3 regions of the Planococcus liqunii genome follow, and region 3 is predicted to be linked to each of the others. Evidence: riboswitches for the same ligand, from Rfam matches in the RefSeq annotation. Region 3 holds a riboswitch; each other region holds the start of a gene.

Region 1 (3,277 bases), 1.4 Mb from region 3:
GCGGGAAGAGGACAAACAGGACATGGAGCGCATTGTCCGTGAATATGCAGAAAAAGGCGCGTATTATAAATCGCTTCAAAGGAGTGAATAGAAAAAGAGCCGGCAGCTTTGATTGAAGCTATCGGCCAACGCCTCTCAAGGGACGAATCTGCGCAAGAAGCAGAAAAAAAGACGGCCGGCATAATTTTGCCGGTCGTCTTTTTGTTATTTATTACGCTTGTTTAAAAACACCTGATTGTTCTCTTAATACTTCCACTTTGTCTGTGCGTTCCCATGGAAGATCGATATCTGTACGGCCGAAATGTCCGTAAGCTGCCGTCTGTTTGTAGATCGGGCGGCGAAGGTCAAGCATTTTGATGATTCCAGCCGGGCGCAAGTCAAAGTTTGCACGGACTAGATCGTCCAATGTCTCTTCATCCACTTTGCCTGTTCCGAATGTATCAAATGCGATTGATACCGGATGCGCTACCCCGATTGCATAAGCCAATTGCACTTCACAACGGTCAGCAAGTCCTGCTGCTACAATGTTCTTCGCTACATAACGGGCTGCATAAGCTGCAGAACGGTCAACTTTCGTCGCGTCCTTGCCTGAGAAAGCGCCGCCGCCGTGGCGAGCGTATCCGCCGTAAGTGTCAACGATGATTTTGCGTCCTGTCAGTCCCGCATCTCCTTGTGGTCCGCCGATTACAAAACGGCCAGTCGGGTTGATGAAGTATTTTGTTTCCTCGTCGATCAAGTTTTGTGGAACCACTTCATTGATGACGTATTCTTTAATATTGCGCTGGATTTGCTCAAGCGTTACTTCCGGATGATGCTGAGTGGAAATAACGATTGTGTCCACGCGAAGCGGTTTATTGTTTTCATCATATTCGATCGTTACTTGTGTTTTGCCGTCCGGACGCAAGTATGGAAGGATTTCTTCTTTGCGTACTTCAGCCAATCGGCGCGCCAATTTATGGGCAAGCGAGATTGGAAGCGGCATTAACTCTTCTGTTTCGTTGCAAGCGAATCCGAACATCAGACCTTGGTCTCCTGCTCCGATATCGTCTAGTTCTTTATCAGTCATTTGGCCTTCACGTGATTCAAGCGCTACGTTCACTCCAGCGGCGATATCCGGTGATTGCTCATCAATTGCTGTCAAAACTGCACTTGTTTCGGAGTCGAAACCGTACTTAGCGCGAGTATAGCCAATTTCACGAACTGTTTCACGCACAACTTTCGGGATATCAACATACGTAGATGTTGTAATTTCTCCGGCAACAAGAACTAGCCCTGTTGTTACAGTTGTTTCGCACGCAACCCGTGCATTTGGATCCTCTGCTAAAATGGCATCCAAAATAGAATCGGAAATCTGATCACAGATTTTATCCGGATGTCCTTCTGTTACTGACTCTGATGTGAATAATCGACGGTTTTTCAAAATGTGTTTCCTCCTTATATCCTGCGAGATTGCTCTCGAAATTGATACGGTACTCGTTTCCCATGTCAAGTCCGTTCCGTGAGGATTGAACTTCAAGCCGTTGTGGCCTTTGTACACGAGGATTAAGGGCAATTTCATAAAAAAATCCCATCCAGCATCTGCATGTGGAAAGGAGAAATCATCATAAGCACCTTTCACTCTTATCGTCCAAGGTTGAGACCTTGCTTCAGGTTTGGCACCTTCTCTGCATGCAGCAGCAGGTTGCCGGGTTTCATAGGGCCTGTCCCCTCCACCAGCTCGGAATAAGAGTATCCGTTCAATTTTTCATCATACGGAAAGTAGGAAGTGATGTCAACGATTTTCGTTCAAACAACGGCAATATTGCGATTAAACCGCTATAATTTTTGTTACAGGCGCATTAAAAGTATTTTTTTCATAACAATTGGTTATTAGTATAGACTATTGGTTTGAATGTGTTATACTAATGTTCGAATATACATCCTCCCCATTGCCATGGGAATAACCGAAAAGGAAGGTACATATAAATGAATCCAGTGAACTTCGCAAATAATTTAAAGGATCTTTTAAATGGCCAAAATGTGCACATCCAACTTTCAGTTCCACAATTAGTGGAAGCTGCAACATCACGTGGGGAAGCCGTATTGACTCGAGAAGGTGCCGTTAAAGCTGAAACCGGCAAATACACAGGCCGTTCACCTAAAGACAAGTATATAGTAGAAGAAGCTATTACTAAAGACAAAGTCGATTGGGGTTCCGTAAATCGCCCGATTTCTTCTGATGTTTTTGAAAACTTATATAACAAAGTAATGGAGCACCTGAAAAAACAGGATGCCTTATACGTTTTCAAAGGCTTTGCAGGAGCAGACCCAGAGTCCCGTTTGGCAATTCAGACGGTTAATGAATACGCGTGGCATAATCTTTTCGCCCACCAATTGTTCATCCGCCCGACGGCTGAAGAATTGGCAGCGCATGAAGCGGAATTCACCGTCGTTTATGCCCCGACTTTCCATGCAGATCCTGCAGTGGACGGTACGGATTCAGAAACATTCATCATCGTTTCGATGGAAAAGAAAATCATTTTGATTGGCGGCACCGAATATGCCGGCGAAATGAAAAAATCTATTTTCTCAATCATGAACCACATCCTGCCTGAGAAAGGCATTCTTCCTATGCACTGTTCAGCGAACGTTGGGAAAGATGGCGATGTTGCGTTGTTCTTCGGTTTATCGGGGACAGGCAAAACGACTTTATCAGCAGACCAGGACCGCAAATTAATCGGCGACGACGAGCATGGCTGGTCAGACAACGGCGTATTCAATATTGAAGGCGGCTGCTACGCGAAAACAATCAACCTTTCACGTGAGCACGAACCACAAATTTACGACGCAATCCGTTTCGGTTCTGTCCTGGAAAATGTTGTAGTTGATCCAGAAACTCGCATTCCGGACTATAGCGATGGTTCATTAACAGAGAACACGCGCGCCGCTTATCCAATCCAGGCAATTGACAATATTGTCGATCCATCGGTTGCTGGCCATCCGAAAACAATTATTTTCTTGACTGCTGATGCGTTCGGCGTACTGCCTCCAATCAGCAAATTAACAAAAGAACAAGCGATGTACCATTTCTTGAGCGGCTACACATCGAAGCTTGCTGGAACTGAGCGCGGCGTCACTTCTCCGGAAGCGACATTCTCGACTTGCTTCGGTTCACCATTCTTGCCGCTTCATGCTACAGTATATGCAGAAATGCTCGGCCAAAAAATTGATGAGCACGGCGTAGACGTCTTCCTGGTAAACACAGGCTGGACAGGCGGCGAATACGGCATTGGCAACC
Region 2 (3,277 bases), 1.3 Mb from region 3:
CGGCATCGCCTATAATGAAATTAACATTGCCGAGGCGCCGCCGTCCCAGGACCAAATCCGTGAAATCTACACCAAAAGCGGAGTGGTATTGAAGAAATTTTTCAATACAAGCGGCTTGAAGTACCGGGCGCTTGGATTAAAGGATAAACTGAAGGACATGCCGGAAGAAGAGCAGTTGGCATTGCTGGCATCAGATGGCATGTTGATCAAACGGCCGCTCGCTTGGAACGGCGAACAAGCAACATTGGGATTCAAAGAAGAAGAGTTTGAAAATACCTGGAAATGAAAGCAGTGAAATCTTGTGTTTCCAAGGGCTTTATGTCAAACTGAAATTGAGTACACTACATAATTTGGAGGGTTTTCGATGAGCACACCACAAGAACTTCGTTATTCTAAAGAGCATGAATGGGTTAAAGTTGAAGGCGGCACAGCCCGCATTGGAATTACGCATTTTGCACAAGCTGAACTTGGCGACATCGTTTTCGTAGAATTGCCGCAAGTTGGGGACGAACTGAAAAAAGACGAGCCTTTCGGCAGCGTTGAGTCAGTTAAAACCGTTTCGGAGCTATATGCGCCGATTAGCGGACGTGTAGTTGAAGTGAATAGTGAATTAGAAGACAGCCCGGAATTTGTTAACGAATCTCCGTATGAAAATGCGTGGATGGTGGTAATCGAATCTCCAAACGAAGAAGAAATCAGCGAGTTGATGACTGCTGACCAATACAAAGAAATGACGAACGAGTAATACTTTAAAGCGCCTATTACTTGGCGCTTTTTTTGATAGCCGAAAGGCTTATAGAGAGCAGGTTCCTATAGATTCTTTTCAAGCAGCAATTGATTCTGATCTTTCATCTTATATCAGCGAGGTGTAGACTTATGGACAAAGTAATTGTAGTCGAAGGACTTAGCGACAAGACCCGGATCGCACCGCTTATTGCAGAACCCGTGACGATTCTCTGCACAAATGGTACAGTAAGTGCATCAAGGCTTGAAGAATTGCTGCTCCCTTATGAAGATCTGGATATCATCGTATTGTTGGATGCAGACAAATCAGGTGAACAGTTAAGGAAGCTCGTAAAGCGCGAATTTCCTGAAGCCCGGCACTTCTATATAAACCGCAGTTACAAGGAAGTGGCAACAACGCCGATCCGGATCTTGCTGGATGTACTGATTTCGGCAAATGTTCAAGTCAATAAGCTATTAACCGAGGGATGAACAAGATGAAAGAATGGACACATAAAGATTGGCTGAAAGAAAAAAACAAAAACGCTGCAGCTGCCTATTATTTATACACGCCGATGTGCGGAACATGCCAGGTGGCTTCAAAAATGATGGATGTGGTGAAAGAACTTCTGCCCGACTTGCCAATGGGAAAAGCGAACTTGAACTACGTGCAGGAAATTGCCGAACTGTATCAAGTGGAAAGCGTACCTTGTTTGCTTATTACAGAAAATGGCCAACTGAAAGAAAAGATCTACGCTTTTCAATCAGTGCCTCATATTTACAGCAAATTGAAATCTGTATAAACGAAACAAAATAAAGGTTCCGGTGCAGACTGCTTCGCTGAAGTTTGAGCTAACTTGCCTATAGCTGGCAGTTAATTATTTTTAATTCAACATATTTATTGACGAAAAATGTCGAGCATGGTAAATTGAATTTCTGAATTATAATTTTATATCGTAACTCTTATTTAGAGTGGTGGAGGGAAGTGCCCTATGAAGCCCGGCAACCGTCATGCAAATGAAATGGTGCCAAATCACACAAAGCGGAAGCTTTGGGAGATGAGAGAGCGGTTTTCGTGTTTTTCACGGTCACCCTTCTGCTCAGCTCTGCGCAGAAGGGTTTTTATTTTGGAGTAGGAGTTGTAAAGGATGATTGAATTAAAAGAACTGTCGAAAGTATTCGACACAGGCAAGGGCTCTTTAAAAGCGGTTGACGATGTGAGCCTGTCCATTTCATCCGGTGAGATTTTTGGAATTATCGGCTACAGCGGCGCCGGTAAAAGTACATTGATCCGGTTGTTGAATGGGCTTGAAAAACCGACTTCGGGTTCGGTCACGATTAGCGGCCAGAACATATCGGCCAGCAAAGGGCAAGACTTAAGAAAAGCGCGCCAGAAAGTCAGTATGATTTTCCAGCATTTCAACCTTTTGTGGTCACGTACGGTAAAAGAGAATATTGAATTTCCGCTTGAAATTGCAGGCGTCCCGAAAAGCAAACGGGATGCCCGAGTGCTGGAGCTGATTGAACTTGTTGGCCTTGCGGGAAGAGAAAATGCATATCCGTCGCAGCTCTCAGGCGGGCAGAAACAGCGGGTCGGCATTGCACGGGCGTTGGCAAACGAACCGGAAGTGCTGCTTTGCGATGAAGCCACTTCAGCACTTGATCCCCAAACAACGGATTCCATCTTGGAACTGCTGGTGGATATCAACAAGCGCTTAGGCTTGACCATTGTGCTGATTACGCACGAAATGCATGTCATCCGCAAAATTTGCCATCGTGTAGCGGTAATGGAAGGCGGACGCGTTGTGGAACTTGGGGATGTCCTGACGGTTTTCCAGGCGCCTCAGCAGGAAATTACAAAGCGCTTCGTCGCCCAAGTGACTGATACGGAAGATTCAAATGAAACCATCAAGCATCTGCGTGAACTTTATCCGACAGGCAAATTGGTCAAATTGGTTTTTGTCGGCGACCAGACCGAGCAGCCGATCTTGACGAAATTGATCCGCAAGTATCCGGTTGATGTTAACATCGTTCACGGCAATATCTCCCATACACAGCGCGGAGCATATGGCACATTGATCATTCAGATAAAAGGGACGCAGCCTGAAATTGTGCAAGCTCTTGCTTTCTTGAATGACGAAAGTATCCAGACGGAGGTGATGGCATGATCGAGTCATTATTTCCAAACGTCGATTGGGACAATATGTGGGAAGCAACACTTGAAACACTGTACATGACGGCGATGTCGACATTCTTTACGTTTGTCATCGGCTTGGTGCTGGGCATCATCTTATTTTTGACGGCACCTAAGCAATTATGGGCCAATAGCATTGTCAATTGGCTGACAGGCGCATTCGTCAACATTTTCCGTTCAATTCCATTTATCATCTTAATCATTTTGTTGATTCCATTTACCAAGTTTATGATTGGAACCATCCGCGGGCCGAACGCGGCTTTGCCGGCCTTGATCATTGGAGCCGCGCCGTTTTATGCACGCATGGTCTTGATTGCCTTGAAGGAAATTGATAAAGGCGTCATTGAAGCGGCACGTTCC
Region 3 (3,277 bases):
TTTGTCACCGTCCTCGATAAAGAAGGCCGGAAAGTGGGCATCGCTGTACAGATTGGAAGGTGCATCAAACCAGCCGACGGCTTTGCGTGTCGGCTGAATCGGAAGGCTTAACTCCGGCAATAATTTAGCAGCCCAGGCACCGGCCGTGATAATCACTTTTTTTGCATAATAGGCCGAGTGGCCGGTCGAAATTTTTACTCCATTTGCATCATTCACGTCAATGTGCCGAACGGGTGTATTAGGAACAAGTTCCGCACCGTTTTGAAGAGCGGTGTCCTTGTAAGCCCGGATGGCGGACTCGCTGTAAATGATTCCCGATCCTTCTTCAAAGCAGCCGATAAAGTGATCCGGCACTGAAAAGCCGGGCCATCTCTTTTGGATTTCCTTGGCATCCAAGATTTCCAACGGGAGGTTGTATTTCTGGGCGGCAGCGATGGTTTCCTGAAGAAAAGGCGAGTCTTTCGGGCCGAGGCCAAGAACGCCGGTGTTTTTAAAAATTTTACAGCCGGTCTCCTGTTCGAGCTCTTCCCATAATTGCTGGGCACGCTTCACAAGCGCCACATACTGCCTGCCTTCGCCGTAAGCATGCCGGATCAAGCGGGTATCGCCGTGGTGGCTCCCTTTGATGTGCGGCGGATCGAAGGCATCGATCAGCAAGGTCTTTGCGTTTTGCTTCGCCAGAAAGGCACCGGCAGCCATTCCCATTGTTCCCGCGCCAACGATGGCTACGTCATAAACCGTTTCTTTTGTCATTGCTGATTCGCTCCGCTCTTCGTTAAATTTGGGCCATTCTTAAAAAGTCAGGACAGCGTAAAGTGAATTAATAAAAGCCTTACGAAGTATTATTAGATAGTATTTAAGATTCAGACTATTGTCAATTGGCTGCTCGAAATTTAAAAAGGCGGCAGAGAAATCCTGTTTTTTTATCGCTCTTCACCTTTCTTTTTTAGTAAAAAATAAGTGATAAAAATTCAAAATAGAAAAAAATGTATTTGACAGAACAGGCAATGTAAAATACTATCTGTAATATGTTAAAAAATTAAATAACTTATCAAGAGAGACTGAGGGACAGGCCCAATGACGTCCAGCAACCATCATTTCATATGAGAGGTGCTAATTCCTGCAGAGCGTTTGCTCTGAGAGATAAGATGTAGATTAAAACCTATTTCCTATCGGAATGGGTTTTTTTGTTTTTATTGGCCGCATTCAAGCAGCGCAAAGCTTTCGGGCATGAAAGAACTTTGCGACTCTCTTTACCAACAAAGGAGTTTTATCATGAAAAGAAAACCGTACATATCCCTTTCTCTGGTTTTATTGCTGGGCGCAGGCGGCGTTCTCAGCGGATGTTCGTCGAAGGAAGCAGCCAGTGCTGCAGGCGAGCAAGTGATCACCGTTGGAACGCAAAACGACTATCCGCCTTTTGCATTTGCAGATGAGAACAACGAATTGACCGGATACGATGTGGAAGTGGTCAAAGCGGTCGATGAGAAATTGGACGGCTACACGTTTGAATTTACTGCCGTGCCGTGGGACAGCATGTTCCTGGCGCTGGAATCCAATAAAATCCAGGCCATCGCCGATCAAGTTGCGAAAACGCCGGAACGCCAAGGCAAATATTTGTTCACCGATGAATCCTATTTTGCAGCTGAAACCGTTATTGCGGTGAAGGGTGGAAGAGAAGACATTCAAACCATTAAGGATTTGGAAGGTAAGAAAATCGGTGCCTTAGCCGGGGATTCTTACACCTTATTGCTCGAGGAGTACAACAAAAAAGCAGCAAAGCCGATTGATTTGAAGTACAGCGAAAGCGGCAATCCTTCAGAAATTTTGCAGGATGTGCAAAACGGCCGGATTGATGCTTACGTAAACGATCCAATCATGATCGATGCGGTTTTGAAAAAGAATGATTTAGACGTGGAAATTGTCGGCCAGCCTTTGGTGAATGACGACATGGGCATCGTCTTGAAAAAAGGGGAGCAGGGCGAAGAATTGAAAGCGCTGATTGATCCTGTTTTGGAAGAGCTCAAGCAAGATGGCACTTTAGCTGAACTGTCGAAAAAATGGACTGGCGGAGAGTACATCCCTGAATAGGTTTGTGGAGGGGAAGAGGCAATGGAAAATTTACTGGATATCAATTTTTTAATAGAGAGTTTTCCTGCAATTATTTCACGGCTGCCCGTCACCATAGGGATTGCAGTCGGCTCATTGATTTTAAGCTTATTTATTGGCGTAGCCACCGCCCTTATTAAAATTTACCGGGTGCCGGTGTTGAGGGTGATTTCGGCCATTTACGTATCTTTTATCAGAGGGACGCCTTTATTGGTTCAGATCTACCTGGTGTTTTACGGCATACCGAAAATCATTTACTACGTGCAGATCGAATACGGCTGGCTCCAATCGGCGGATGTCAACAGCATTCCACCCGAAGTTTATGCGCTATTGGCGTTTTCCGTGAATCTGGGAGCATATTTGTCTGAGACGATCCGCTCCGCAATTGAATCGGTTGACCGAGGACAGTTTGAAGCGGCCAAATCGATCGGGATGACGCCGGCCCAGATGATGCTCAAGGTCATTTTCCCGCAGGCCTTAGCCACAGCTATACCGAACCTTGGAAATATGTTTATCAGCACGATTAAGGATACGTCTCTTGTGTTTATCATTGGCGTCATTGACATCATGGGAGAAGCCAAAATTCTCGGTTCGCGCGGCTTGGCATTTTTTGAAGTGTACATCGCGGTCTCAATCGTCTACTGGATTCTTTGCATAGCGGTGGAGCGTTTGCTTGTAAAAGTGGAGAAACGGGCACGCAGATATGAAAGAGGGATTGCCTGATGATTAAATTGGAAAATGTCCATAAGTATTTCGAGCGCCAGCATGTCCTGAAAGGCATCGACTTGAACGTCCAGAAAGGCGAAGTGGTCTCGATTTTGGGGCCAAGCGGCTCTGGCAAATCAACGCTCCTGCGCTGCATTAATTTTCTGGAGGAGCCAACCCGCGGAATTGTGGAAATCGGCGGGAAACGAGTGGATGCCCAATCCGCCAAAAAAGCGGATATCGTTTCCTTACGGAATTCGACAGGCATGGTGTTCCAGCAATACAACCTATTCAAGAATTTTACGGTGCTGCAAAACGTCATGATCGGGTTGACCAGCGTCAAGCGAATACATAAAGCAGAAGCCAAAAAACAGAGCATCGAAATTCTGGAACGGGTCGGACTGGCGAACCGGCTGGACCATTATCCCGCCCAATTGTCAGGCGGGCAGCAGCAGCGGGTCGG

The links. Region 3 has a riboswitch for S-adenosylmethionine ahead of QWY22_RS19315 (transporter substrate-binding domain-containing protein). Riboswitches for the same ligand answer to the same signal wherever they lie in the genome.
Region 1: it holds a riboswitch for S-adenosylmethionine, as region 3 does, so the genes downstream of both, metK (methionine adenosyltransferase) here and QWY22_RS19315 (transporter substrate-binding domain-containing protein) in region 3, are expected to answer to the same signal.
Region 2: it holds a riboswitch for S-adenosylmethionine, as region 3 does, so the genes downstream of both, QWY22_RS06250 (methionine ABC transporter ATP-binding protein) here and QWY22_RS19315 (transporter substrate-binding domain-containing protein) in region 3, are expected to answer to the same signal.

Annotation. Positions count from the first base shown of each region.
Region 1 is NZ_CP129238.1:1,328,708-1,331,984, reverse strand. It holds gene QWY22_RS06745 (gamma carbonic anhydrase) at 1-91, shown strand, start outside; gene metK (methionine adenosyltransferase) at 212-1,420, opposite strand; SAM riboswitch class I at 1,618-1,729, opposite strand; gene pckA (phosphoenolpyruvate carboxykinase (ATP)) at 1,966-3,277, shown strand, end outside.
Region 2 is NZ_CP129238.1:1,248,782-1,252,058, forward strand. It holds gene QWY22_RS06230 (arsenate reductase family protein) at 1-286, shown strand, start outside; gene gcvH (glycine cleavage system protein GcvH) at 365-745, shown strand; gene QWY22_RS06240 (ribonuclease M5) at 877-1,215, shown strand; gene QWY22_RS06245 (thioredoxin family protein) at 1,221-1,526, shown strand; SAM riboswitch class I at 1,684-1,788, shown strand; gene QWY22_RS06250 (methionine ABC transporter ATP-binding protein) at 1,872-2,891, shown strand; gene QWY22_RS06255 (methionine ABC transporter permease) at 2,888-3,277, shown strand, end outside.
Region 3 is NZ_CP129238.1:3,908,274-3,911,550, reverse strand. It holds gene solA (N-methyl-L-tryptophan oxidase) at 1-753, opposite strand, end outside; SAM riboswitch class I at 1,046-1,150, shown strand; gene QWY22_RS19315 (transporter substrate-binding domain-containing protein) at 1,276-2,091, shown strand; gene QWY22_RS19310 (amino acid ABC transporter permease) at 2,113-2,832, shown strand; gene QWY22_RS19305 (amino acid ABC transporter ATP-binding protein) at 2,832-3,277, shown strand, end outside.